3 regions of the Streptomyces sp. NPDC018833 genome follow, and region 3 is predicted to be linked to each of the others. Evidence: riboswitches for the same ligand, from Rfam matches in the RefSeq annotation. Region 3 holds a riboswitch; each other region holds the start of a gene.
The links. Region 3 has a riboswitch for thiamine pyrophosphate ahead of thiO (glycine oxidase ThiO). Riboswitches for the same ligand answer to the same signal wherever they lie in the genome.

Region 1 (4,791 bases), on a different contig from region 3:
GAGATCTTCATCGAGCAGAACTTCGGACCGCACATCGAGCAGAAGTGGGCGGTCTTCGCAGGCTCGGCCGGCAGCGTCTCGTCGTGGAACTCCCGTGCCGTGTCCGGGTCGAGCGCCAGGTTGAACTGGTCCTCCCACCGGAACTCGAAGCGGGCGTCGGACAGCGCGTCGTCCCACTCCTGGGCGCCCGGGTGGCCCTTGGCCAGGTCCGCCGCATGGGCCGCGATCTTGTAGGTGATCACGCCGGTCTTCACATCGTCGCGGTTGGGCAGGCCCAGGTGCTCCTTGGGCGTCACGTAGCAGAGCATGGCCGTGCCCCACCACGCGATCATCGCCGCGCCGATGCCCGAGGTGATGTGGTCGTACGCCGGGGCCACGTCGGTCGTCAGCGGGCCGAGCGTGTAGAACGGCGCCTCCTCGCAGATCTCCTGCTGGAGGTCGATGTTCTCCTTGATCTTGTGCATCGGGACATGGCCCGGGCCCTCGATCATGGTCTGCACGTTGTGCCGCTTGGCGATCCGGTTGAGCTCACCCAGCGTGCGCAGCTCCGCGAACTGCGCCTCGTCGTTGGCGTCCGCGATCGACCCGGGCCGCAGGCCGTCCCCGAGCGAGTACGTCACGTCGTACGCGGCGAGGATCTCGCAGAGCTCCTCGAAGTTCTCGTACAGGAACGACTCCTTGTGGTGCGCCAGGCACCACGCCGCCATGATCGAGCCGCCGCGCGAGACGATGCCCGTCTTCCGGCGCGCGGTCAGCGGGACGTACCGCAGCAGCACACCGGCGTGCACCGTCATGTAGTCGACGCCCTGCTCGGCCTGCTCGATGACCGTGTCCTTGTAGACCTCCCAGGTCAGCTCCTCGGCCTTGCCGTCGACCTTCTCCAGCGCCTGGTAGAGGGGCACGGTGCCGATCGGCACGGGGGAGTTGCGCAGGACCCACTCGCGGGTGGTGTGGATGTTGCGGCCCGTCGACAGGTCCATGACCGTGTCGGCGCCCCAGCGGGTGGCCCAGGTCATCTTCTCCACCTCCTCCTCGATGGAGGAGGTGACCGCGGAGTTGCCGATGTTGGCGTTGACCTTCACCAGGAACCGCTTGCCGATGATCATCGGCTCGATCTCGGGGTGGTTGACGTTGGCCGGCAGGACGGCCCGGCCCGCCGCGATCTCCTCCCGCACCACCTCGGGCGAGACGTTCTCGCGGATGGCGACGTACTCCATCTCCGGCGTGATCTCGCCCCGGCGGGCGTACGCCAGCTGCGTCACCGCCTGCCCGTCCCGGCCCCGGCGCGGCTGGCGCGGGCGGCCGGGGAAGACGGCGTCGAGGTTGCGCAGTCCCCCGCGCGGCGACGTGTGCTTGATCCCGTCGTCCTCGGGCCGGACCGGTCGGCCCGCATACTCCTCGGTGTCGCCGCGCCCGATGATCCAGCTCTCCCGCAGCGGTGGCAGGCCGCGCCGTACGTCGGTCTCGACGCCGGGATCCGTGTAAGGCCCCGACGTGTCGTACAACGTCACGTCCTTGCCGTTGGTGAGGTGCACCTTGCGCACCGGCACCCGGAGGTCGGGGCGCGAGCCCTCGACATATCCCTTGTGCCAGCCGATGGACTTCCCGGCCTCGTCGTTCTGGTTCGAGGCAGGCGTGCGTGCGTCCGATACGGTCATGAGACCTACTCCCTACGCCGGCATTACCCGGTAACAGGTTCGGCGGTCGGCGCAGCTGTCCCATACAGATGTACGGAGGTCAGCGCCCTCTCAGCCCGGTGCTCCGAGCTCCCGCGTGTGCAAAGGTGCCACCACGCTAGCGTCATGTCTGGCGTGCTGAACAGAGGCCCCCTCTCGTTCTTGCGATGATCTGGAGGTGACCTCATCACCGCAACGTCCCGATCCGCAGGGCCCCGCCACCGCTCACGTGCACAGTCATGGGCCCGCCGCGCCCGTCTCACAGCACCTCCGCAAGGTCATTGCGGCGGTGCTGATCCCCTTCGCGACGGCCGTCCTCGTCGGACTTGCCGTGATGTGGCCGGGCGGGACGCCCGGTCATGAGCGCTCCGGCGTGGGCTTCGACCGCCAGACCGAGCAGGGCAGGGTGGTGAGCGTCGAGAAGGTCGACTGCAAGGACGTCAACGCCGGCCAGGTGCCGCCGACCGGCGACACCTCAACGCCCGAGGGACGTGAGGCGGTCAACGCGCAGCGGGGCGACTGCGGAAAGGCCACCATCGAGGTCATCACCGGCAAGGACAAGGGCCGCACCTTCGTCGAGATCGTCCAGCCCGACGCGCCACGGCAACTGCGGGAGGGTCAGGGCGTCGTGGTGGCGTACGCCCCGGACGCGCCTCGCGATCTGCAGTACTCGGTGACCGATGTGGACCGCGAGTTCCCGATGGCCCTGCTGGCGGGCATCTTCGCCCTGGTGGTCGTCCTGGTGGGGCGGATGCGCGGCGTGATGGCGCTGATCGCGCTCGCCGTCTCGTTCGCCGTGCTGACACTGTTCATCCTGCCCGCGATCCTGCAGGGTTCGAATCCGCTGATCGTCGCGGTGGTCGGGGCGAGCGCGATCATGCTCATCGCGCTCTACTTGTGCCACGGCATCACCGCGCGGACCTCTGTCGCCGTGCTGGGCACGCTGATCTCGCTGCTGCTCATCGCTCTGCTCGGCTCGCTGTTCATCGGCTGGGCCAGCCTCAGCGGCAACACCGACGACAACACCGGCCTGATCAAGGGCCTCTACCCGAACATCGACATGAGCGGCCTGCTGCTCGCCGGAGTCATCATCGGCTCGCTCGGCGTGCTCGACGACGTCACGGTGACGCAGACCTCTGCGGTCTGGGAACTGCACCAGGCCGACCCGGACATGGGGCCGCGCGCCCTCTACCGCTCCGCCATCCGGATCGGCCGCGACCACATCGCCTCGGTCGTCAACACCCTCGTGCTCGCCTACGCGGGCGCGGCACTGCCGCTGCTGCTGCTCTTCTCGATCGCCCAGTCCAGCGTGGGCACCGTGGCCACCAGCGAGCTGGTGGCGGAGGAGATCGTACGAACCCTGGTGGGCTCGATCGGCCTCGTCGCCTCCGTACCGGTGACCACCGTGCTCGCCGCCCTGGTCGTCTCGGCGGACCGGCCGGGCCGTCCCGCCACCGGGGCGGCCGCCTCCGCGCGCGGCACCCGGGGCAGGCGCCGCAAGAAGTGACGGGCACCGGGCACACGCCGCGGGAGTAACCCGACAGCTCCAGGTGTGGGCCGGCGGGGACCGGTGCCCTCAACCGGCGTTCTCCTCGGCGAGGATACGCCCGAGCGCCTCCTCCAGACTGACCTCGAAATCACCGAGCGCGAGCTCCTGACCGAGCGGAACCAGCCTGTCCGTACGGTCCAGGAAGGCGACGAGCGGCGGAGCACCGACACGGAACAGCGCGGAGTCGCTCCCGACGCGCAGTCGGATGTGAACGTCCGACAGCGCCTCCGGCCGGGTCGGCGCGATGTGCACATCACCGTCCCCACTCGGCGCATTGATCCCGTCGAGCAGCAGTTCCCGGCCGAAAGCCCAGGTCACGGGCGCGTCACCGGGAAGGTGGAAGGTCATCCGCACCGCATAAGGGTCCGAAGTCTCGTAGTGCAGCTCCACCGGGATCCGGAAGGAGAGCTCTTGGGAGACGAGGAAACTCATCAGAACCTCGGCCTGGACCGACTCGCGCATCACGTACCTCGCAGTAGATGAAGCAATGAATGAACCGTGCTGACGACATGAAGGAAACGGCCAGGAACGATCGCTGCCGGCTCTCTTGGCCTTCAGGACGCCATCGTGGTGGAAGCGCCAGCAGATCACAAGGAGTGATATTTCAGATACTGATGGAGAACGCAAGCGCCGCCAACAGGCTGCCTACCCCGGCCCGCAGTTGTTCAACTGCCGGGCCGAGCCTGACCTCTTGGTGCACAGGGAGGGAAATGGCCATCGTCGCAGCTATGTCACCCGCAGTGATCGGATGGCCGCGCGGACTGTGCCGACGGCGTACTCCTGACGCTCGACGACCGGCTCCACACGCCCGAGGGAGCCCCGCCGCTCCAGCAGCGCGTCCCGGTCACGGACCGAGTAGGGCGTCACCCGCTGCACCGGGTGGCGGTCGAGGTGGTCGCGGCGGGCCTCCTCGTCGAGCTGGCTGAGCAGGCACTGCCCGATCGCGTGGGCGTGCCCCGTCTCACGGAAGTCGGCCCATTCCTGAGCGGCCGGGGCGTACGGAGTGCCCGCCACGGCGACGAGCTCGATTTCACCCTCGCGGTGGACGGCGAAGTAGACGGCGGCGCCGATCGCGTCCCGCCAGTGCGTCAGGGAGTCCTCGATCGTGCTGCGACGAATGTGCACACGTCCACGCCTGGCCAGACGGCCGACCGCGTCCCCGAGCGTGAACACGCCTTTGTCGCGGCGGAGATAGTCCTCGTGCGTCAGTGTGCGCAGCAGGTGATAGACGGTGGGCAGTGCAATGCCCGTCTCACGCGCGAGCTGCTTCGCGGGGGCTCCGTCCTCGTGTGCACCCGCCGCCTCCAGCAGCCTCAACGCACGCTGCACCGAGCCGATCAGGGTAGGGACAGCGGCGTTCGTAGCCCCGGCCAAAGGTCACCCCCAGGCGTGGTGACGGGCAGCGCGCCCGCCCGCGGGGGCCGCCCCCGCGCGGCCGCCGCACCCCCGGGCCTGAACAGCCGGCCTGAACAGCCGATCAGTCCCGGGACATCTTGGAGCGCTGATCAACGCACCGGTGCGCAGGATTTCCCGAGGGGCGGCAGAGGGCTGCCACTCTCATGGCAG
Region 2 (4,791 bases), on a different contig from region 3:
GCGAGCGGTACCAGCATCCATGCGCCGCGCAGGTCGAGCGGCGGCTCGTCGAGCGTGATCAGGAAGCCGAAGCCGACGGTCACGGCTGAGACCCCGAGCGGCAGCATCAGCAGGGCGTCGAACCCCCGGACAATGCGGCCTGCCCTGGGGGTCCCCCCGGACGAAGTCCGGGGGAGGGTGAGCGCGGCTGCCGCGAGCCCGCCGATCAGCAACGAGACGGCGGTCGCGACGAGCGCGTACTCCAGCGAGTTGGCCACGGCTTCGATCGGTGGGACGAGGAATGCACCGCCTCGCTCGTCGAGCACGGTGAGCGCGCGGTAGTAGTCGAGGCCGTATCCGCCGGGGGTGTCGAAGGACCGCTCGACCAGCACGCCGAGCGGTACGAGCAGGAGCAGGGCGACGGTGACGAGGACGCCGCCGAGCACGGCCCACTGGGCCGCTCCGCGCGGGCGGCGTGCGGTACGGGAGGGGTCGACGAGCCTGAGTGCGCTCTCCCCGCGGCGTACGGTCCGGGCATGCACGGTGAGAACGACGGCGACGGCCGCGAACTGCAGCATCGTGAGCACGGCCGCGGTCGGCAGGTCGAGCATCTCCGCCGTCTGCCGGTAGATCTCCACCTCAAGGGTGGAGAACGTGGGTCCGCCGAGGATCTGCACCACACCGAAGGAGCTGAAGGTGAACAGGAAGACCATCAGCGCCGCCGCCGCGACGGACGGGGCCAGCGCGGGCAGCGTCACCCGCCGCCAGGCGGTGAGGCGACCGACGCCCAGCACGCGCGCGGCCTCCTCCTGACGTGGGTCGAGCTGCGACCACAGGCCGCCGACGATGCGGACGACGACGGCGTAGTTGAAGAAGACGTGCGCGAGCAGGATCGCCCAGACCGTGGTGTCCAGGCGTACGCCCCACAGTTCGTCGAGCAGTCCGCCGCGGCCGAGCAGCGCGAGGAAGGCCGTACCGACGACGACCGTCGGCAGCACGAACGGCACGGTGACCACGGCGCGCAGCAGCCGCTTGCCCGGAAAGTCGAGGCGGGCGAACACATAGGCGGCGGGCAGTGCGGCGAGCAGGGTGAGCGCGGTGGACGCGAGCGCCTGCCAGGTGGTGAACCACAGGACGTGCAGGATGTCCGGGCGCCCGAGGACCTCGCCGAACCGCCCGAACTCCCACGCGCCGTCGACGCGCAGGCCGCGGCCGACGATCGCGGTGACCGGGTAGGCGAAGAAGACGGCGAAGAACGCGACGGGCCCGGCCATCAGGGCGAGCCGCGCCGCGTTCCCCTTGAGGGACTGCCTTACTTCAGCACGAGCGAGGACCACGACCGGACCCACTGCTCACGGTTCTCGGCGATCGTGCCGGGAGCGACGGTCTCGGGCTTGTCGACGACCACGCCGTGCTCGGTGTACAGCTCGGGCAGCTTCGCGCCGTCGACCACCGGGTTCACGAACATGGTGAGCGGCATGTCCTCCTGGAACTTCTTGGTGATCAGGAAGTCCAGCAGCGCCTTGCCTCCCGCCTCGTTCTTCGCGCCCTTGAGGAGTCCGGCGAACTCGATCTGGCGGAAGCAGGTGCCGGTCGCGACACCGGTCGGCGCCTCGGCCGGCTGGGGGTCGGCGTAGAGCACCTCGACCGGCGGGCTGGAGGCGTACGAGACGACGAGGGGACGGTCGGCCTTGGCCTTCCGGCCGCCGGCGGAGCCGGAGAACTCCTCGTTGTACGCCTGCTCCCAGCCGTCGACGACCTTGACGCCGTTGGCCTTGAGCTTCTTCCAGTAGTCCTGCCAGCCCGACTCGCCGAACGCGCCGACGCTGCCGAGCAGGAAGCCGAGGCCGGGCGAGGACGTCGCCGGGTTCTCGACGACGAGCAGGTTCTTGTACGCGGGCTCCGCGAGGTCGGCGAAGGTCTTCGGCGGCGCGAGCTTCTTGTCGGCGAAGAACTTCTTGTCGTAGTTCACGCAGATGTCGCCGGTGTCGACGGGCGTGACGCGGTGCTTGTCCGCGTCGAGCTGCGCCTCGTCCGCGACCTGGTCGAGCCCCGCGGCCTCGTACGGGGTGAACAGGTCGTTGTCGAGGGCGCGGGAGAGCAGGGTGTTGTCGACGCCGAAGAAGACGTCGCCCTGCGGGGAGCCCTTGGTCAGGATCTCCTTGTTGAGCGCCGCGCCGGCGTCCCCGCTCTTGAGGACCTTGACCGTGTAGCCGGTCTGCCGGGTGAAGTCCTTCAGGACGGCGTCGGACGCCGCGAAGGAGTCGTGGCTGACGAGGGTGACGGTCTTGGACGCGCCGTCCGCGGAGGAGCCGGACTCCTTGGATTCGCCGCCGCAGGCCGCCAGGGCGGTGACGCCGAGGGCGGCAGCGAGCGCGGTGCCGGTGGCACGCCGAAGCTGGCTGTTCATGATGGTGCTGACTCCCTACGCCGGTATGACCCGGATCAGGTCCGAGGGTCTGCGGCCTGTTGGGACATGTCCCGCCGCACTCTCAGCGCTGTCGTGCGCTCCCCTGTCGGAATGTTTCGTTGTTCATTTGTGCGAACGCACAGGGCACAGTATCAGCCGTGGCCGACACCGCCCCCTGGTCACCGCTCCTGCGCCGCCAGCTGCCCGCACGCCCCGTCGATCTCCTGCCCACGGGTGTCCCGGACGGTGACCGGCACACCATGAGCCGCGATGGCCTCGACGAAGGCCTTCTCGTCCTCCGGCCGCGACGCGGTCCACTGCGAGCCGGGGGTCGGGTTCAGCGGGATCAGGTTGACATGGACCCTCCCCCTGGCTCCGCCGGTGGGACCCCCACCCTTGAGGAGCCGGCCGAGCAGATCGCCGCGCCACGCCTGGTCGTTGATGTCGCGGATCAGCGCGTACTCGATGGAGATACGGCGGCCGGACTTCTCCGCGTACTCCCAGGCGGCGTCGAGGACCTCCCGGACCTTCCAGCGGGTGTTGACCGGGACCAGGGTGTCGCGCAGCTCGTCGTCCGGCGCGTGCAGCGAGACGGCGAGACGGCACTTGAAGCCCTCGTCGGCGAAGCGGAGCATCGCGGGCACCAGGCCCACCGTGGAGACGGTGATGCCGCGCTGCGAGAGGCCGAGGCCGTCCGGCTCGGGGTCGGTCAGCCGGCGGACGGCGCCGACGACGCGCTTGTAGTTGGCGAGCGGCTCGCCCATGCCCATGAAGACGATGTTGGACAGCCGGGCGGGGCCTCCGGGCACCTCGCCGTCGCGCAGGGCGCGCATGCCGTCCACGATCTGGTGCACGATCTCGGCGGTGGACAGATTACGGTCGAGACCGGCCTGACCCGTCGCGCAGAACGGGCAGTTCATCCCGCAGCCCGCCTGCGAGGAGATGCACATCGTGACCCGGTCCGGGTAGCGCATCAGGACGGACTCGACGAGCGTGCCGTCGTGGAGGCGCCACAGCGTCTTGCGGGTGGTGTCGTTGTCGCAGGAGATGTGCCGCACGACCGACATCAGATCGGGCAGCAGCTCCGTGGCGAGCTTCTCGCGTGCGGCAGCGGGGATGTCGGTCCACTGCGCGGGGTCGTGCGCGTACCGCGCGAAGTAGTGCTGGGACAGCTGCTTGGCGCGGAACGGCTTCTCGCCGATCGCGGCGACGGCGTCCTTGCGCTCGGCGGGCGAGAGGTCGGCGAGGTGCCGCGGGGGCTTCTTGGCTCCGCGGGGCGCGACGAAAGTGAGTTCTCCGGGCTTGGGCATGGTGCTACCAGTGTCGCAGAGATGCGACGGAGGGCCCGCCGCCCTGTGGACGACGAGCCCTCACGAAGAAGACCGCAGGTCAGACGGCCTCGGGCTGCGGACCGTAGCCGACCGGAGCCGTTCAGCCGCTCGCTGCCCGACGGCCCCGGCGCGTGCCGCCCCGCCGGGTCAGCCGGACCCCACGAACAGCACCAGCAGCAGCCATACCACCGGGGCCGTCGGCAGGAGCGAGTCCAGCCGGTCCATGATGCCGCCGTGGCCGGGGAGCAGGGTGCCCATGTCCTTGATGCCGAGGTCCCGCTTGATCATCGACTCGCCGAGGTCGCCGAGCGTCGCGCTCGCCGCGACCGCGAGGCCAAGCAGCAGGCCCTGCCACCAGGTGCCGTCGTCGACGAGGAACTGCATGCACAGCGCGCCCGCCGTCATCGCGAAGCCCACCGCGCCCAGCAGCCCTTCCCGGGTCTTGCCGGGGCTGATGCGCGGCGCGAGCTTGTGCTTCCCGAATCGCCAGCCGACCGCGTATGCCCCGGTGTCGCTGACGACCGTGAGGACCAGGAAGGTGATCACCCGTTCCGGTCCGTCGTCCGCACTGAGCATCAACGCGACGAAGGTCGCCAGGAACGGCACGTAGAAGGCAGCGAAGACACCGGCCGTGACATCCCTGAGGTAGCCGTCGGGCGGCTCGGTCATACGCCAGACCAGCACCGCGAGCGCGGTCAGCGCCACGGCCACCCAGGCGCCTTCGGCCCCGCGTACGTAACCGGCCACGACCATGGCAGCGCCGCCGACCGCCAGCGGCACCAGCGGCGCCTTGATCTGCTTGCGCTCCTGGAGGCGGGTGGTCAGCTCCCACAGGCCGACGACGACGGCGACCGCGATGACGCCGACGAACACGGCCTTGACGATGAAGAGCGACGCGACGATGACCGCGCCGAGCCCCACACCGACCCCTATGGCCGACCGCAGATCGCGACCGGCCCGCTTCTTCTGCGGCGGCTGAGGTGCGGCCGGCGGCGGGCTGGGCATGGGCTCCTGCGTGTTCTCGTCGCGGAACAGGGGGCCACCGAGCCGTGCGGCCCCCCGGTCACGGTC
Region 3 (4,791 bases):
ACCTCGGCCTCCGCATGTGTCGAGCGGCCGATGAGCACCTCGCCGCCGAGGACGGCCCGCGCGGCCGGGACGGGCAGGTCGCCCTGCCCCAGATGCAGCACGTCCGAGCCGATGGCATGAGCCACGTCCGCCCGGTCGTTGACGGCCAGGAGCTTGCCGTGGCGCCGGCAGGCGTCGGCGAAGACCTGGAGGTGCTCCAGCTCCTCGCCGGCCTCCATGCCCTTGTCGCGCAGCTGGACGATGTCGACCCCGCCGGCGAGCGCCGCGTCCAGGAATTCGGCCAGGTCACCCTGGCTCTTCCGGGCGTCGGTGCACAGATAGAGCCGGGCGTCGCCGAGCTGTTCGCGAGCCGTGGACATGGTGCTTCCCCCCGAGGGATGGGTGAGGGGCACCGCGTGGTGCGGGCCGGGGCCGTGCGGCTCCCGCCCGCACCGCGCGCTGCGATGGATCAGGGCACGGATGTCAGACGGCGAGCGCCTGCGCCCGGCGCTTCACCTCCGTGCCGCGATTCTCGCTCAGCGCCTGTGCCGGGGTGCCCGGCAGGGTCGGGTCCGGAGTGAACAGCCACTCCAGCATTTCTTCGTCGGTGAAGCCGTCGTCCCGCAGGAGCGTCAGGGTCCCGGAGAGGCCCTTGACCACCTTGTTGCCGTCGATGAAGGCGGCAGGCACCTGCAGCGTCCTGTTCTCACCGCGGCGGACGGCGATCAGCTGGCCCTCCTTGACCAGCTGCCGCACGCGCGTCACCTCGACATCGAGCATTTCCGCGATGTCGGGCAGGTGGAGCCAGGCGGGGACGAGAGCATCGATTTTTGCGTCAATCTCGGTCACAGGAACAAGCCTGCCATCTGTGACTGACAGTCGGTAGCCGACGCCTACGCCGTCGCGCCCTTCAGGGGGACGGACGGGTCGGCGGCACGGTCGGCGTCAAGGCGTGCGCCGGCCGCCACGAGCCGGCGGCCCTGGGCCAGGTCACGCGGCCGGTCGACGGCGAGCAGGGCGACGAGCACGCCCTCGCGCAGCCACAGCACCGTCCAGGCCCGGTCCGTGGCCGGATCGCCCCGCCACAGCAGCGTGTCGCCAGCCGGGTGGTGGCCCGCGTACTGCACGAAGCGGCCGAACTGCTCCGACCAGAAGTAGGGCACGGGGTCGTACACCTGCGGCTCGGGGCCGGTGCCCAGGATGTTGGCGGCGACCGTGCGCGGCCCCTGGAGGGCGTTGTCCCAGTGGTGGACGAGCAGCCGCTCGCCGTAACGGCCGGAGGGGTAGGAGGCGCAGTCGCCCACGGCGTACACATCGGGTGCGGAGGTGTGCAGATGGCGGTCGGCGACGACGGCGCCGTCCGGGCCGAGCTCGATGCCGCTGCCGGCGAGCGCGGCGGTCGCGGGCCGGGCCCCGATGCCGACGACGACGGCGCCGGCCGCGAGCCTGCGCCCCGATCCCGCCAGCACGACCGCGCCCGGCTCGACGGCGGCCACGCGGGCGCCCGTGAGCAGCTCGGCGCCCGCCTCGGCGTACCAGGCGGCCATGGGCGCCGCGACCTCGGCGGGCATGGACCCGGCCAGCGGCCGGTCGGCGGCCTCGACGACGGTCACCGCGCAGCCGGCCTCGCGCGCGGCGGTCGCGAATTCCGCGCCGATCCAGCCCGCTCCGACGACCACGATGTCGTGCTGCCGCGCGAGCACGGGCCGCAGCCGGTCCGCGTCGTCGAGCGTACGCAGCAGATGGACGCCCGGGATGCCCGTCGTTCCGGGCAGGGTGACGGGTTCGGCCCCGGTGGCGAGGACGAGCGCGTCGTAGGAAACGGGGCCGGCCTCGGTGTCCACCTCGTGCGCCCCCGGGCGTACGCCGGTCACCTCGCAGCCGAGCCGCAGGTCGACCTCGAGCGCGTCGAAGTCGATGTCGAAGGCCGAGCCCTCGGCCGTGCCGAGGAGGATCGCCTTGGAAAGCGGCGGCCGGTCGTACGGCTGGTGCGGTTCGGCGCCGATGAGGGTGACCGCTCCGGTGAAGCCCTGTTCGCGCAGGGCTACCGCGGTCTGCACGCCGGCCATCCCGGCACCGACCACGACGACCCGCCGCCCGTCCCGCTCCTGGTGCTGTCTCTGCTCGCTCACCCGGCCACCCTAAGCTCCTGACGAACCGTCAGGGAGCAGTTGCTCGACCACACTGGTCCCACTGCCCTCTTGCGACTCCCACTCCCAGGTCTCCTCCAGCCGCACCCGGCCGTCGGGCAGTTCGACGACGACGGACCGGCAGTGGCCGCAGGAGGTCCCGCCGTCCGTCTTCAGCTGCACATAGCGGAAGTCCAGCCGATCTCCCTCGCGGGTGCCCACGAGGTGGCCGCGGACCACGTCACCGCCTTCGTACTCGGCCCAGATCCGCCCGTCCTCCTCGTGGTACAGAAACCGGGTGCTGGTACCCACCTGGCCGGGGGCCTGGTCGGCGACCGGCGCCAGCACCAGCCCGTCGAGCGATCTCACCACCGCGGTCACCTCCTGCGCCCCCTGCGCCGGGGGGACGGCGGCTCCCTTACTGCGCGCCTGGGCGTGGGGTTAGGGTGGCCACCGTAAGGCACTCGCGGGAGCCCGGACGCACCGGGCTGAGAGGGAGGCTGGCCGGCCTCCGACCGTACGAACCTGATCCGGGTCATGCCGGCGAAGGGAGGGGCTGGACGCCCATGTCTCGTACACCAGACGCCCCCGACGTCCTCGTCGTCGGGGGCGGAATCATCGGCCTGGTCACGGCCTGGCGCACGGCGCAGCGCGGACTGCGCGTCGCCGTCGCCGATCCCGAGCCCGGCGGCGGGGCCGCGCGGGTCGCGGCCGGCATGCTGGCCGCCGTCACCGAACTCCACTACGGCGAGCAGACGCTGCTCGGCCTCAACCTCGAATCGGCCCGGCGCTACCCGGCATTCGCCGCCGAACTCGAGGAGGCGAGCGGGCGGTCCGTGGGCTACCGCGCGTGCGGCACCCTCGCCGTCGCACTTGATGCCGACGACCGCGCCCACCTGCGGGAACTGCACGCCCTGCAACGCCGTTCGGGCCTGGAATCCGAGTGGCTGACCGGCCGCGAATGCCGCCGGCTGGAGCCCCTGCTCGCGCCGGGCGTCCGCGGGGGCCTGCGTGTCGACGGGGACCACCAGGTCGATCCACGGCGGCTGGCCGCCGCCCTGGTCGTCGCCTGCGAGCGGGCCGGTGTCGAATTCCGCCGCACCTGGGCGGAGCGGCTGCTCGTCGTGCACGACCGCGCCGCCGGTGCGGTGCTGGCCGACGGCACCGAGCTGGCCGCGGACCAGGTGGTGCTGGCGGGCGGCAGCCTGAGCGGCCGGCTCGGCGGGGTCCCGGACGACGTCCTGCCTCCGGTGCGGCCCGTGAAGGGCCAGGTACTGCGACTGACGGTGCCGGGCCCGTACGCGCCGTTCCTGTCCCGCACGGTGCGGGCGGTGGTGCGCGGCAGCCATGTGTACCTGGTGCCGCGCGAGAACGGCGAACTGGTGGTCGGCGCGACCAGCGAGGAACAGGGCTGGGACACGACCGTCACCGCCGGCGGCGTCTACGAACTGCTGCGCGACGCGCACGAGCTGGTCCCCGGCATCACCGAACTGCCGCTCACCGAGACGTGCGCCGGACTGCGCCCCGGCTCCCCCGACAACGCGCCGATGCTGGGATTCACGGAGCTGCCGGGGCTGTTGCTGGCCACCGGCCACTACCGCAACGGGGTCCTGCTCACACCGGTGACCGGTGAGGTGCTCGCCGCCGCGCTCACCACCGGCGAACTGCCCGACGCCGCCCGCGCGTTCAGCCCCCGCCGGTTCTCCCCCGCGGGTGCACGCGTACGGGTACGACAGGGGCAGCCCGCATGAACGTCTCCGTCAACGGCGAGGCTCGCGAGCTTGCCGACAGCACCACTCTGGACGCCGTGGTGGCGGCGTTGACGACGGCCCCCTCCGGTGTGGCAGCCGCCGTCAACGAGTCCGTCGTCCCACGCAGCCAGTGGGCGGGCACCCGGCTCGGCGAGGGTGACCGCGTCGAGATCCTCACCGCCGTGCAGGGAGGCTGAGCACCATGGCCGACGACCGTCTCACCATCGGCGGCACCACGTTCGCCTCACGGCTGATCATGGGTACGGGCGGGGCGCCGAGCCTCGACGTACTGGAGCGGTCGCTGCTCGCCAGTGGCACGGAGCTCACCACGGTCGCCATGCGCCGTCTCGATCCGACAGTGCGGGGGTCCGTCCTGTCCGTCCTGGCCCGGCTGGGCATCCAGGTGCTGCCGAACACCGCCGGCTGCTTCACCGCCGGCGAGGCCGTGTTGACGGCACGGCTCGCGCGGGAGGCGCTGGGCACGGACTGGATCAAGCTGGAGGTCGTCGCCGACGAGCGCACGCTGCTGCCCGACGGGGTGGAACTGCTGGAGGCTGCCGAGACGCTGGTCGACGACGGCTTCACGGTCCTGCCGTACACCAACGACGACCCGGTGCTGGCGCGCAAGCTCCAGGACGTGGGCTGCGCGGCGATCATGCCGCTGGGCTCGCCGATCGGATCCGGTCTCGGTATCCGCAACCCGCACAACTTCCAGCTGATCGTCGAACAGGCCGGCGTGCCGGTGATCCTGGACGCGGGCGCGGGCACTGCCTCGGACGCGGCGCTGGCGATGGAGCTGGGGTGCGCGGCGGTGATGCTGGCGTCGGCGGTGACGCGGGCGCAGGAGCCGGTGCTGATGGCCGAGGCGATGCGGCACGCGGTGGAGGCGGGGCGGCTGGCGTACCGGGCGGGCCGCATTCCGCGCCGCCACT

Region 1: it holds a riboswitch for thiamine pyrophosphate, as region 3 does, so the genes downstream of both, thiC (phosphomethylpyrimidine synthase ThiC) here and thiO (glycine oxidase ThiO) in region 3, are expected to answer to the same signal.
Region 2: it holds a riboswitch for thiamine pyrophosphate, as region 3 does, so the genes downstream of both, ACH5AF_RS10295 (thiamine ABC transporter substrate binding subunit) here and thiO (glycine oxidase ThiO) in region 3, are expected to answer to the same signal.

Annotation. Positions count from the first base shown of each region.
Region 1 is NZ_JBIRZM010000007.1:291,734-296,524, forward strand. Features, by position in the region: gene thiC (phosphomethylpyrimidine synthase ThiC) at 1-1,658, opposite strand, end outside; TPP riboswitch at 1,651-1,783, opposite strand; gene ACH5AF_RS17585 (YibE/F family protein) at 1,855-3,183, shown strand; gene ACH5AF_RS17590 (SsgA family sporulation/cell division regulator) at 3,253-3,687, opposite strand; partial or broken gene ACH5AF_RS17595 (IclR family transcriptional regulator) at 3,830-4,599, opposite strand.
Region 2 is NZ_JBIRZM010000004.1:118,029-122,819, forward strand. Features, by position in the region: gene ACH5AF_RS10290 (ABC transporter permease) at 1-1,253, opposite strand, end outside; gene ACH5AF_RS10295 (thiamine ABC transporter substrate binding subunit) at 1,292-2,389, opposite strand; TPP riboswitch at 2,385-2,504, opposite strand; gene rlmN (23S rRNA (adenine(2503)-C(2))-methyltransferase RlmN) at 2,569-3,699, opposite strand; gene ACH5AF_RS10305 (phosphatidate cytidylyltransferase) at 3,868-4,791, opposite strand, start outside.
Region 3 is NZ_JBIRZM010000006.1:244,844-249,634, forward strand. Features, by position in the region: gene thiE (thiamine phosphate synthase) at 1-359, opposite strand, end outside; gene ACH5AF_RS15260 (Rv2175c family DNA-binding protein) at 463-828, opposite strand; gene ACH5AF_RS15265 (NAD(P)/FAD-dependent oxidoreductase) at 873-2,048, opposite strand; gene ACH5AF_RS15270 (hypothetical protein) at 2,121-2,480, opposite strand; TPP riboswitch at 2,565-2,677, shown strand; gene thiO (glycine oxidase ThiO) at 2,675-3,859, shown strand; gene thiS (sulfur carrier protein ThiS) at 3,856-4,056, shown strand; gene ACH5AF_RS15285 (thiazole synthase) at 4,062-4,791, shown strand, end outside.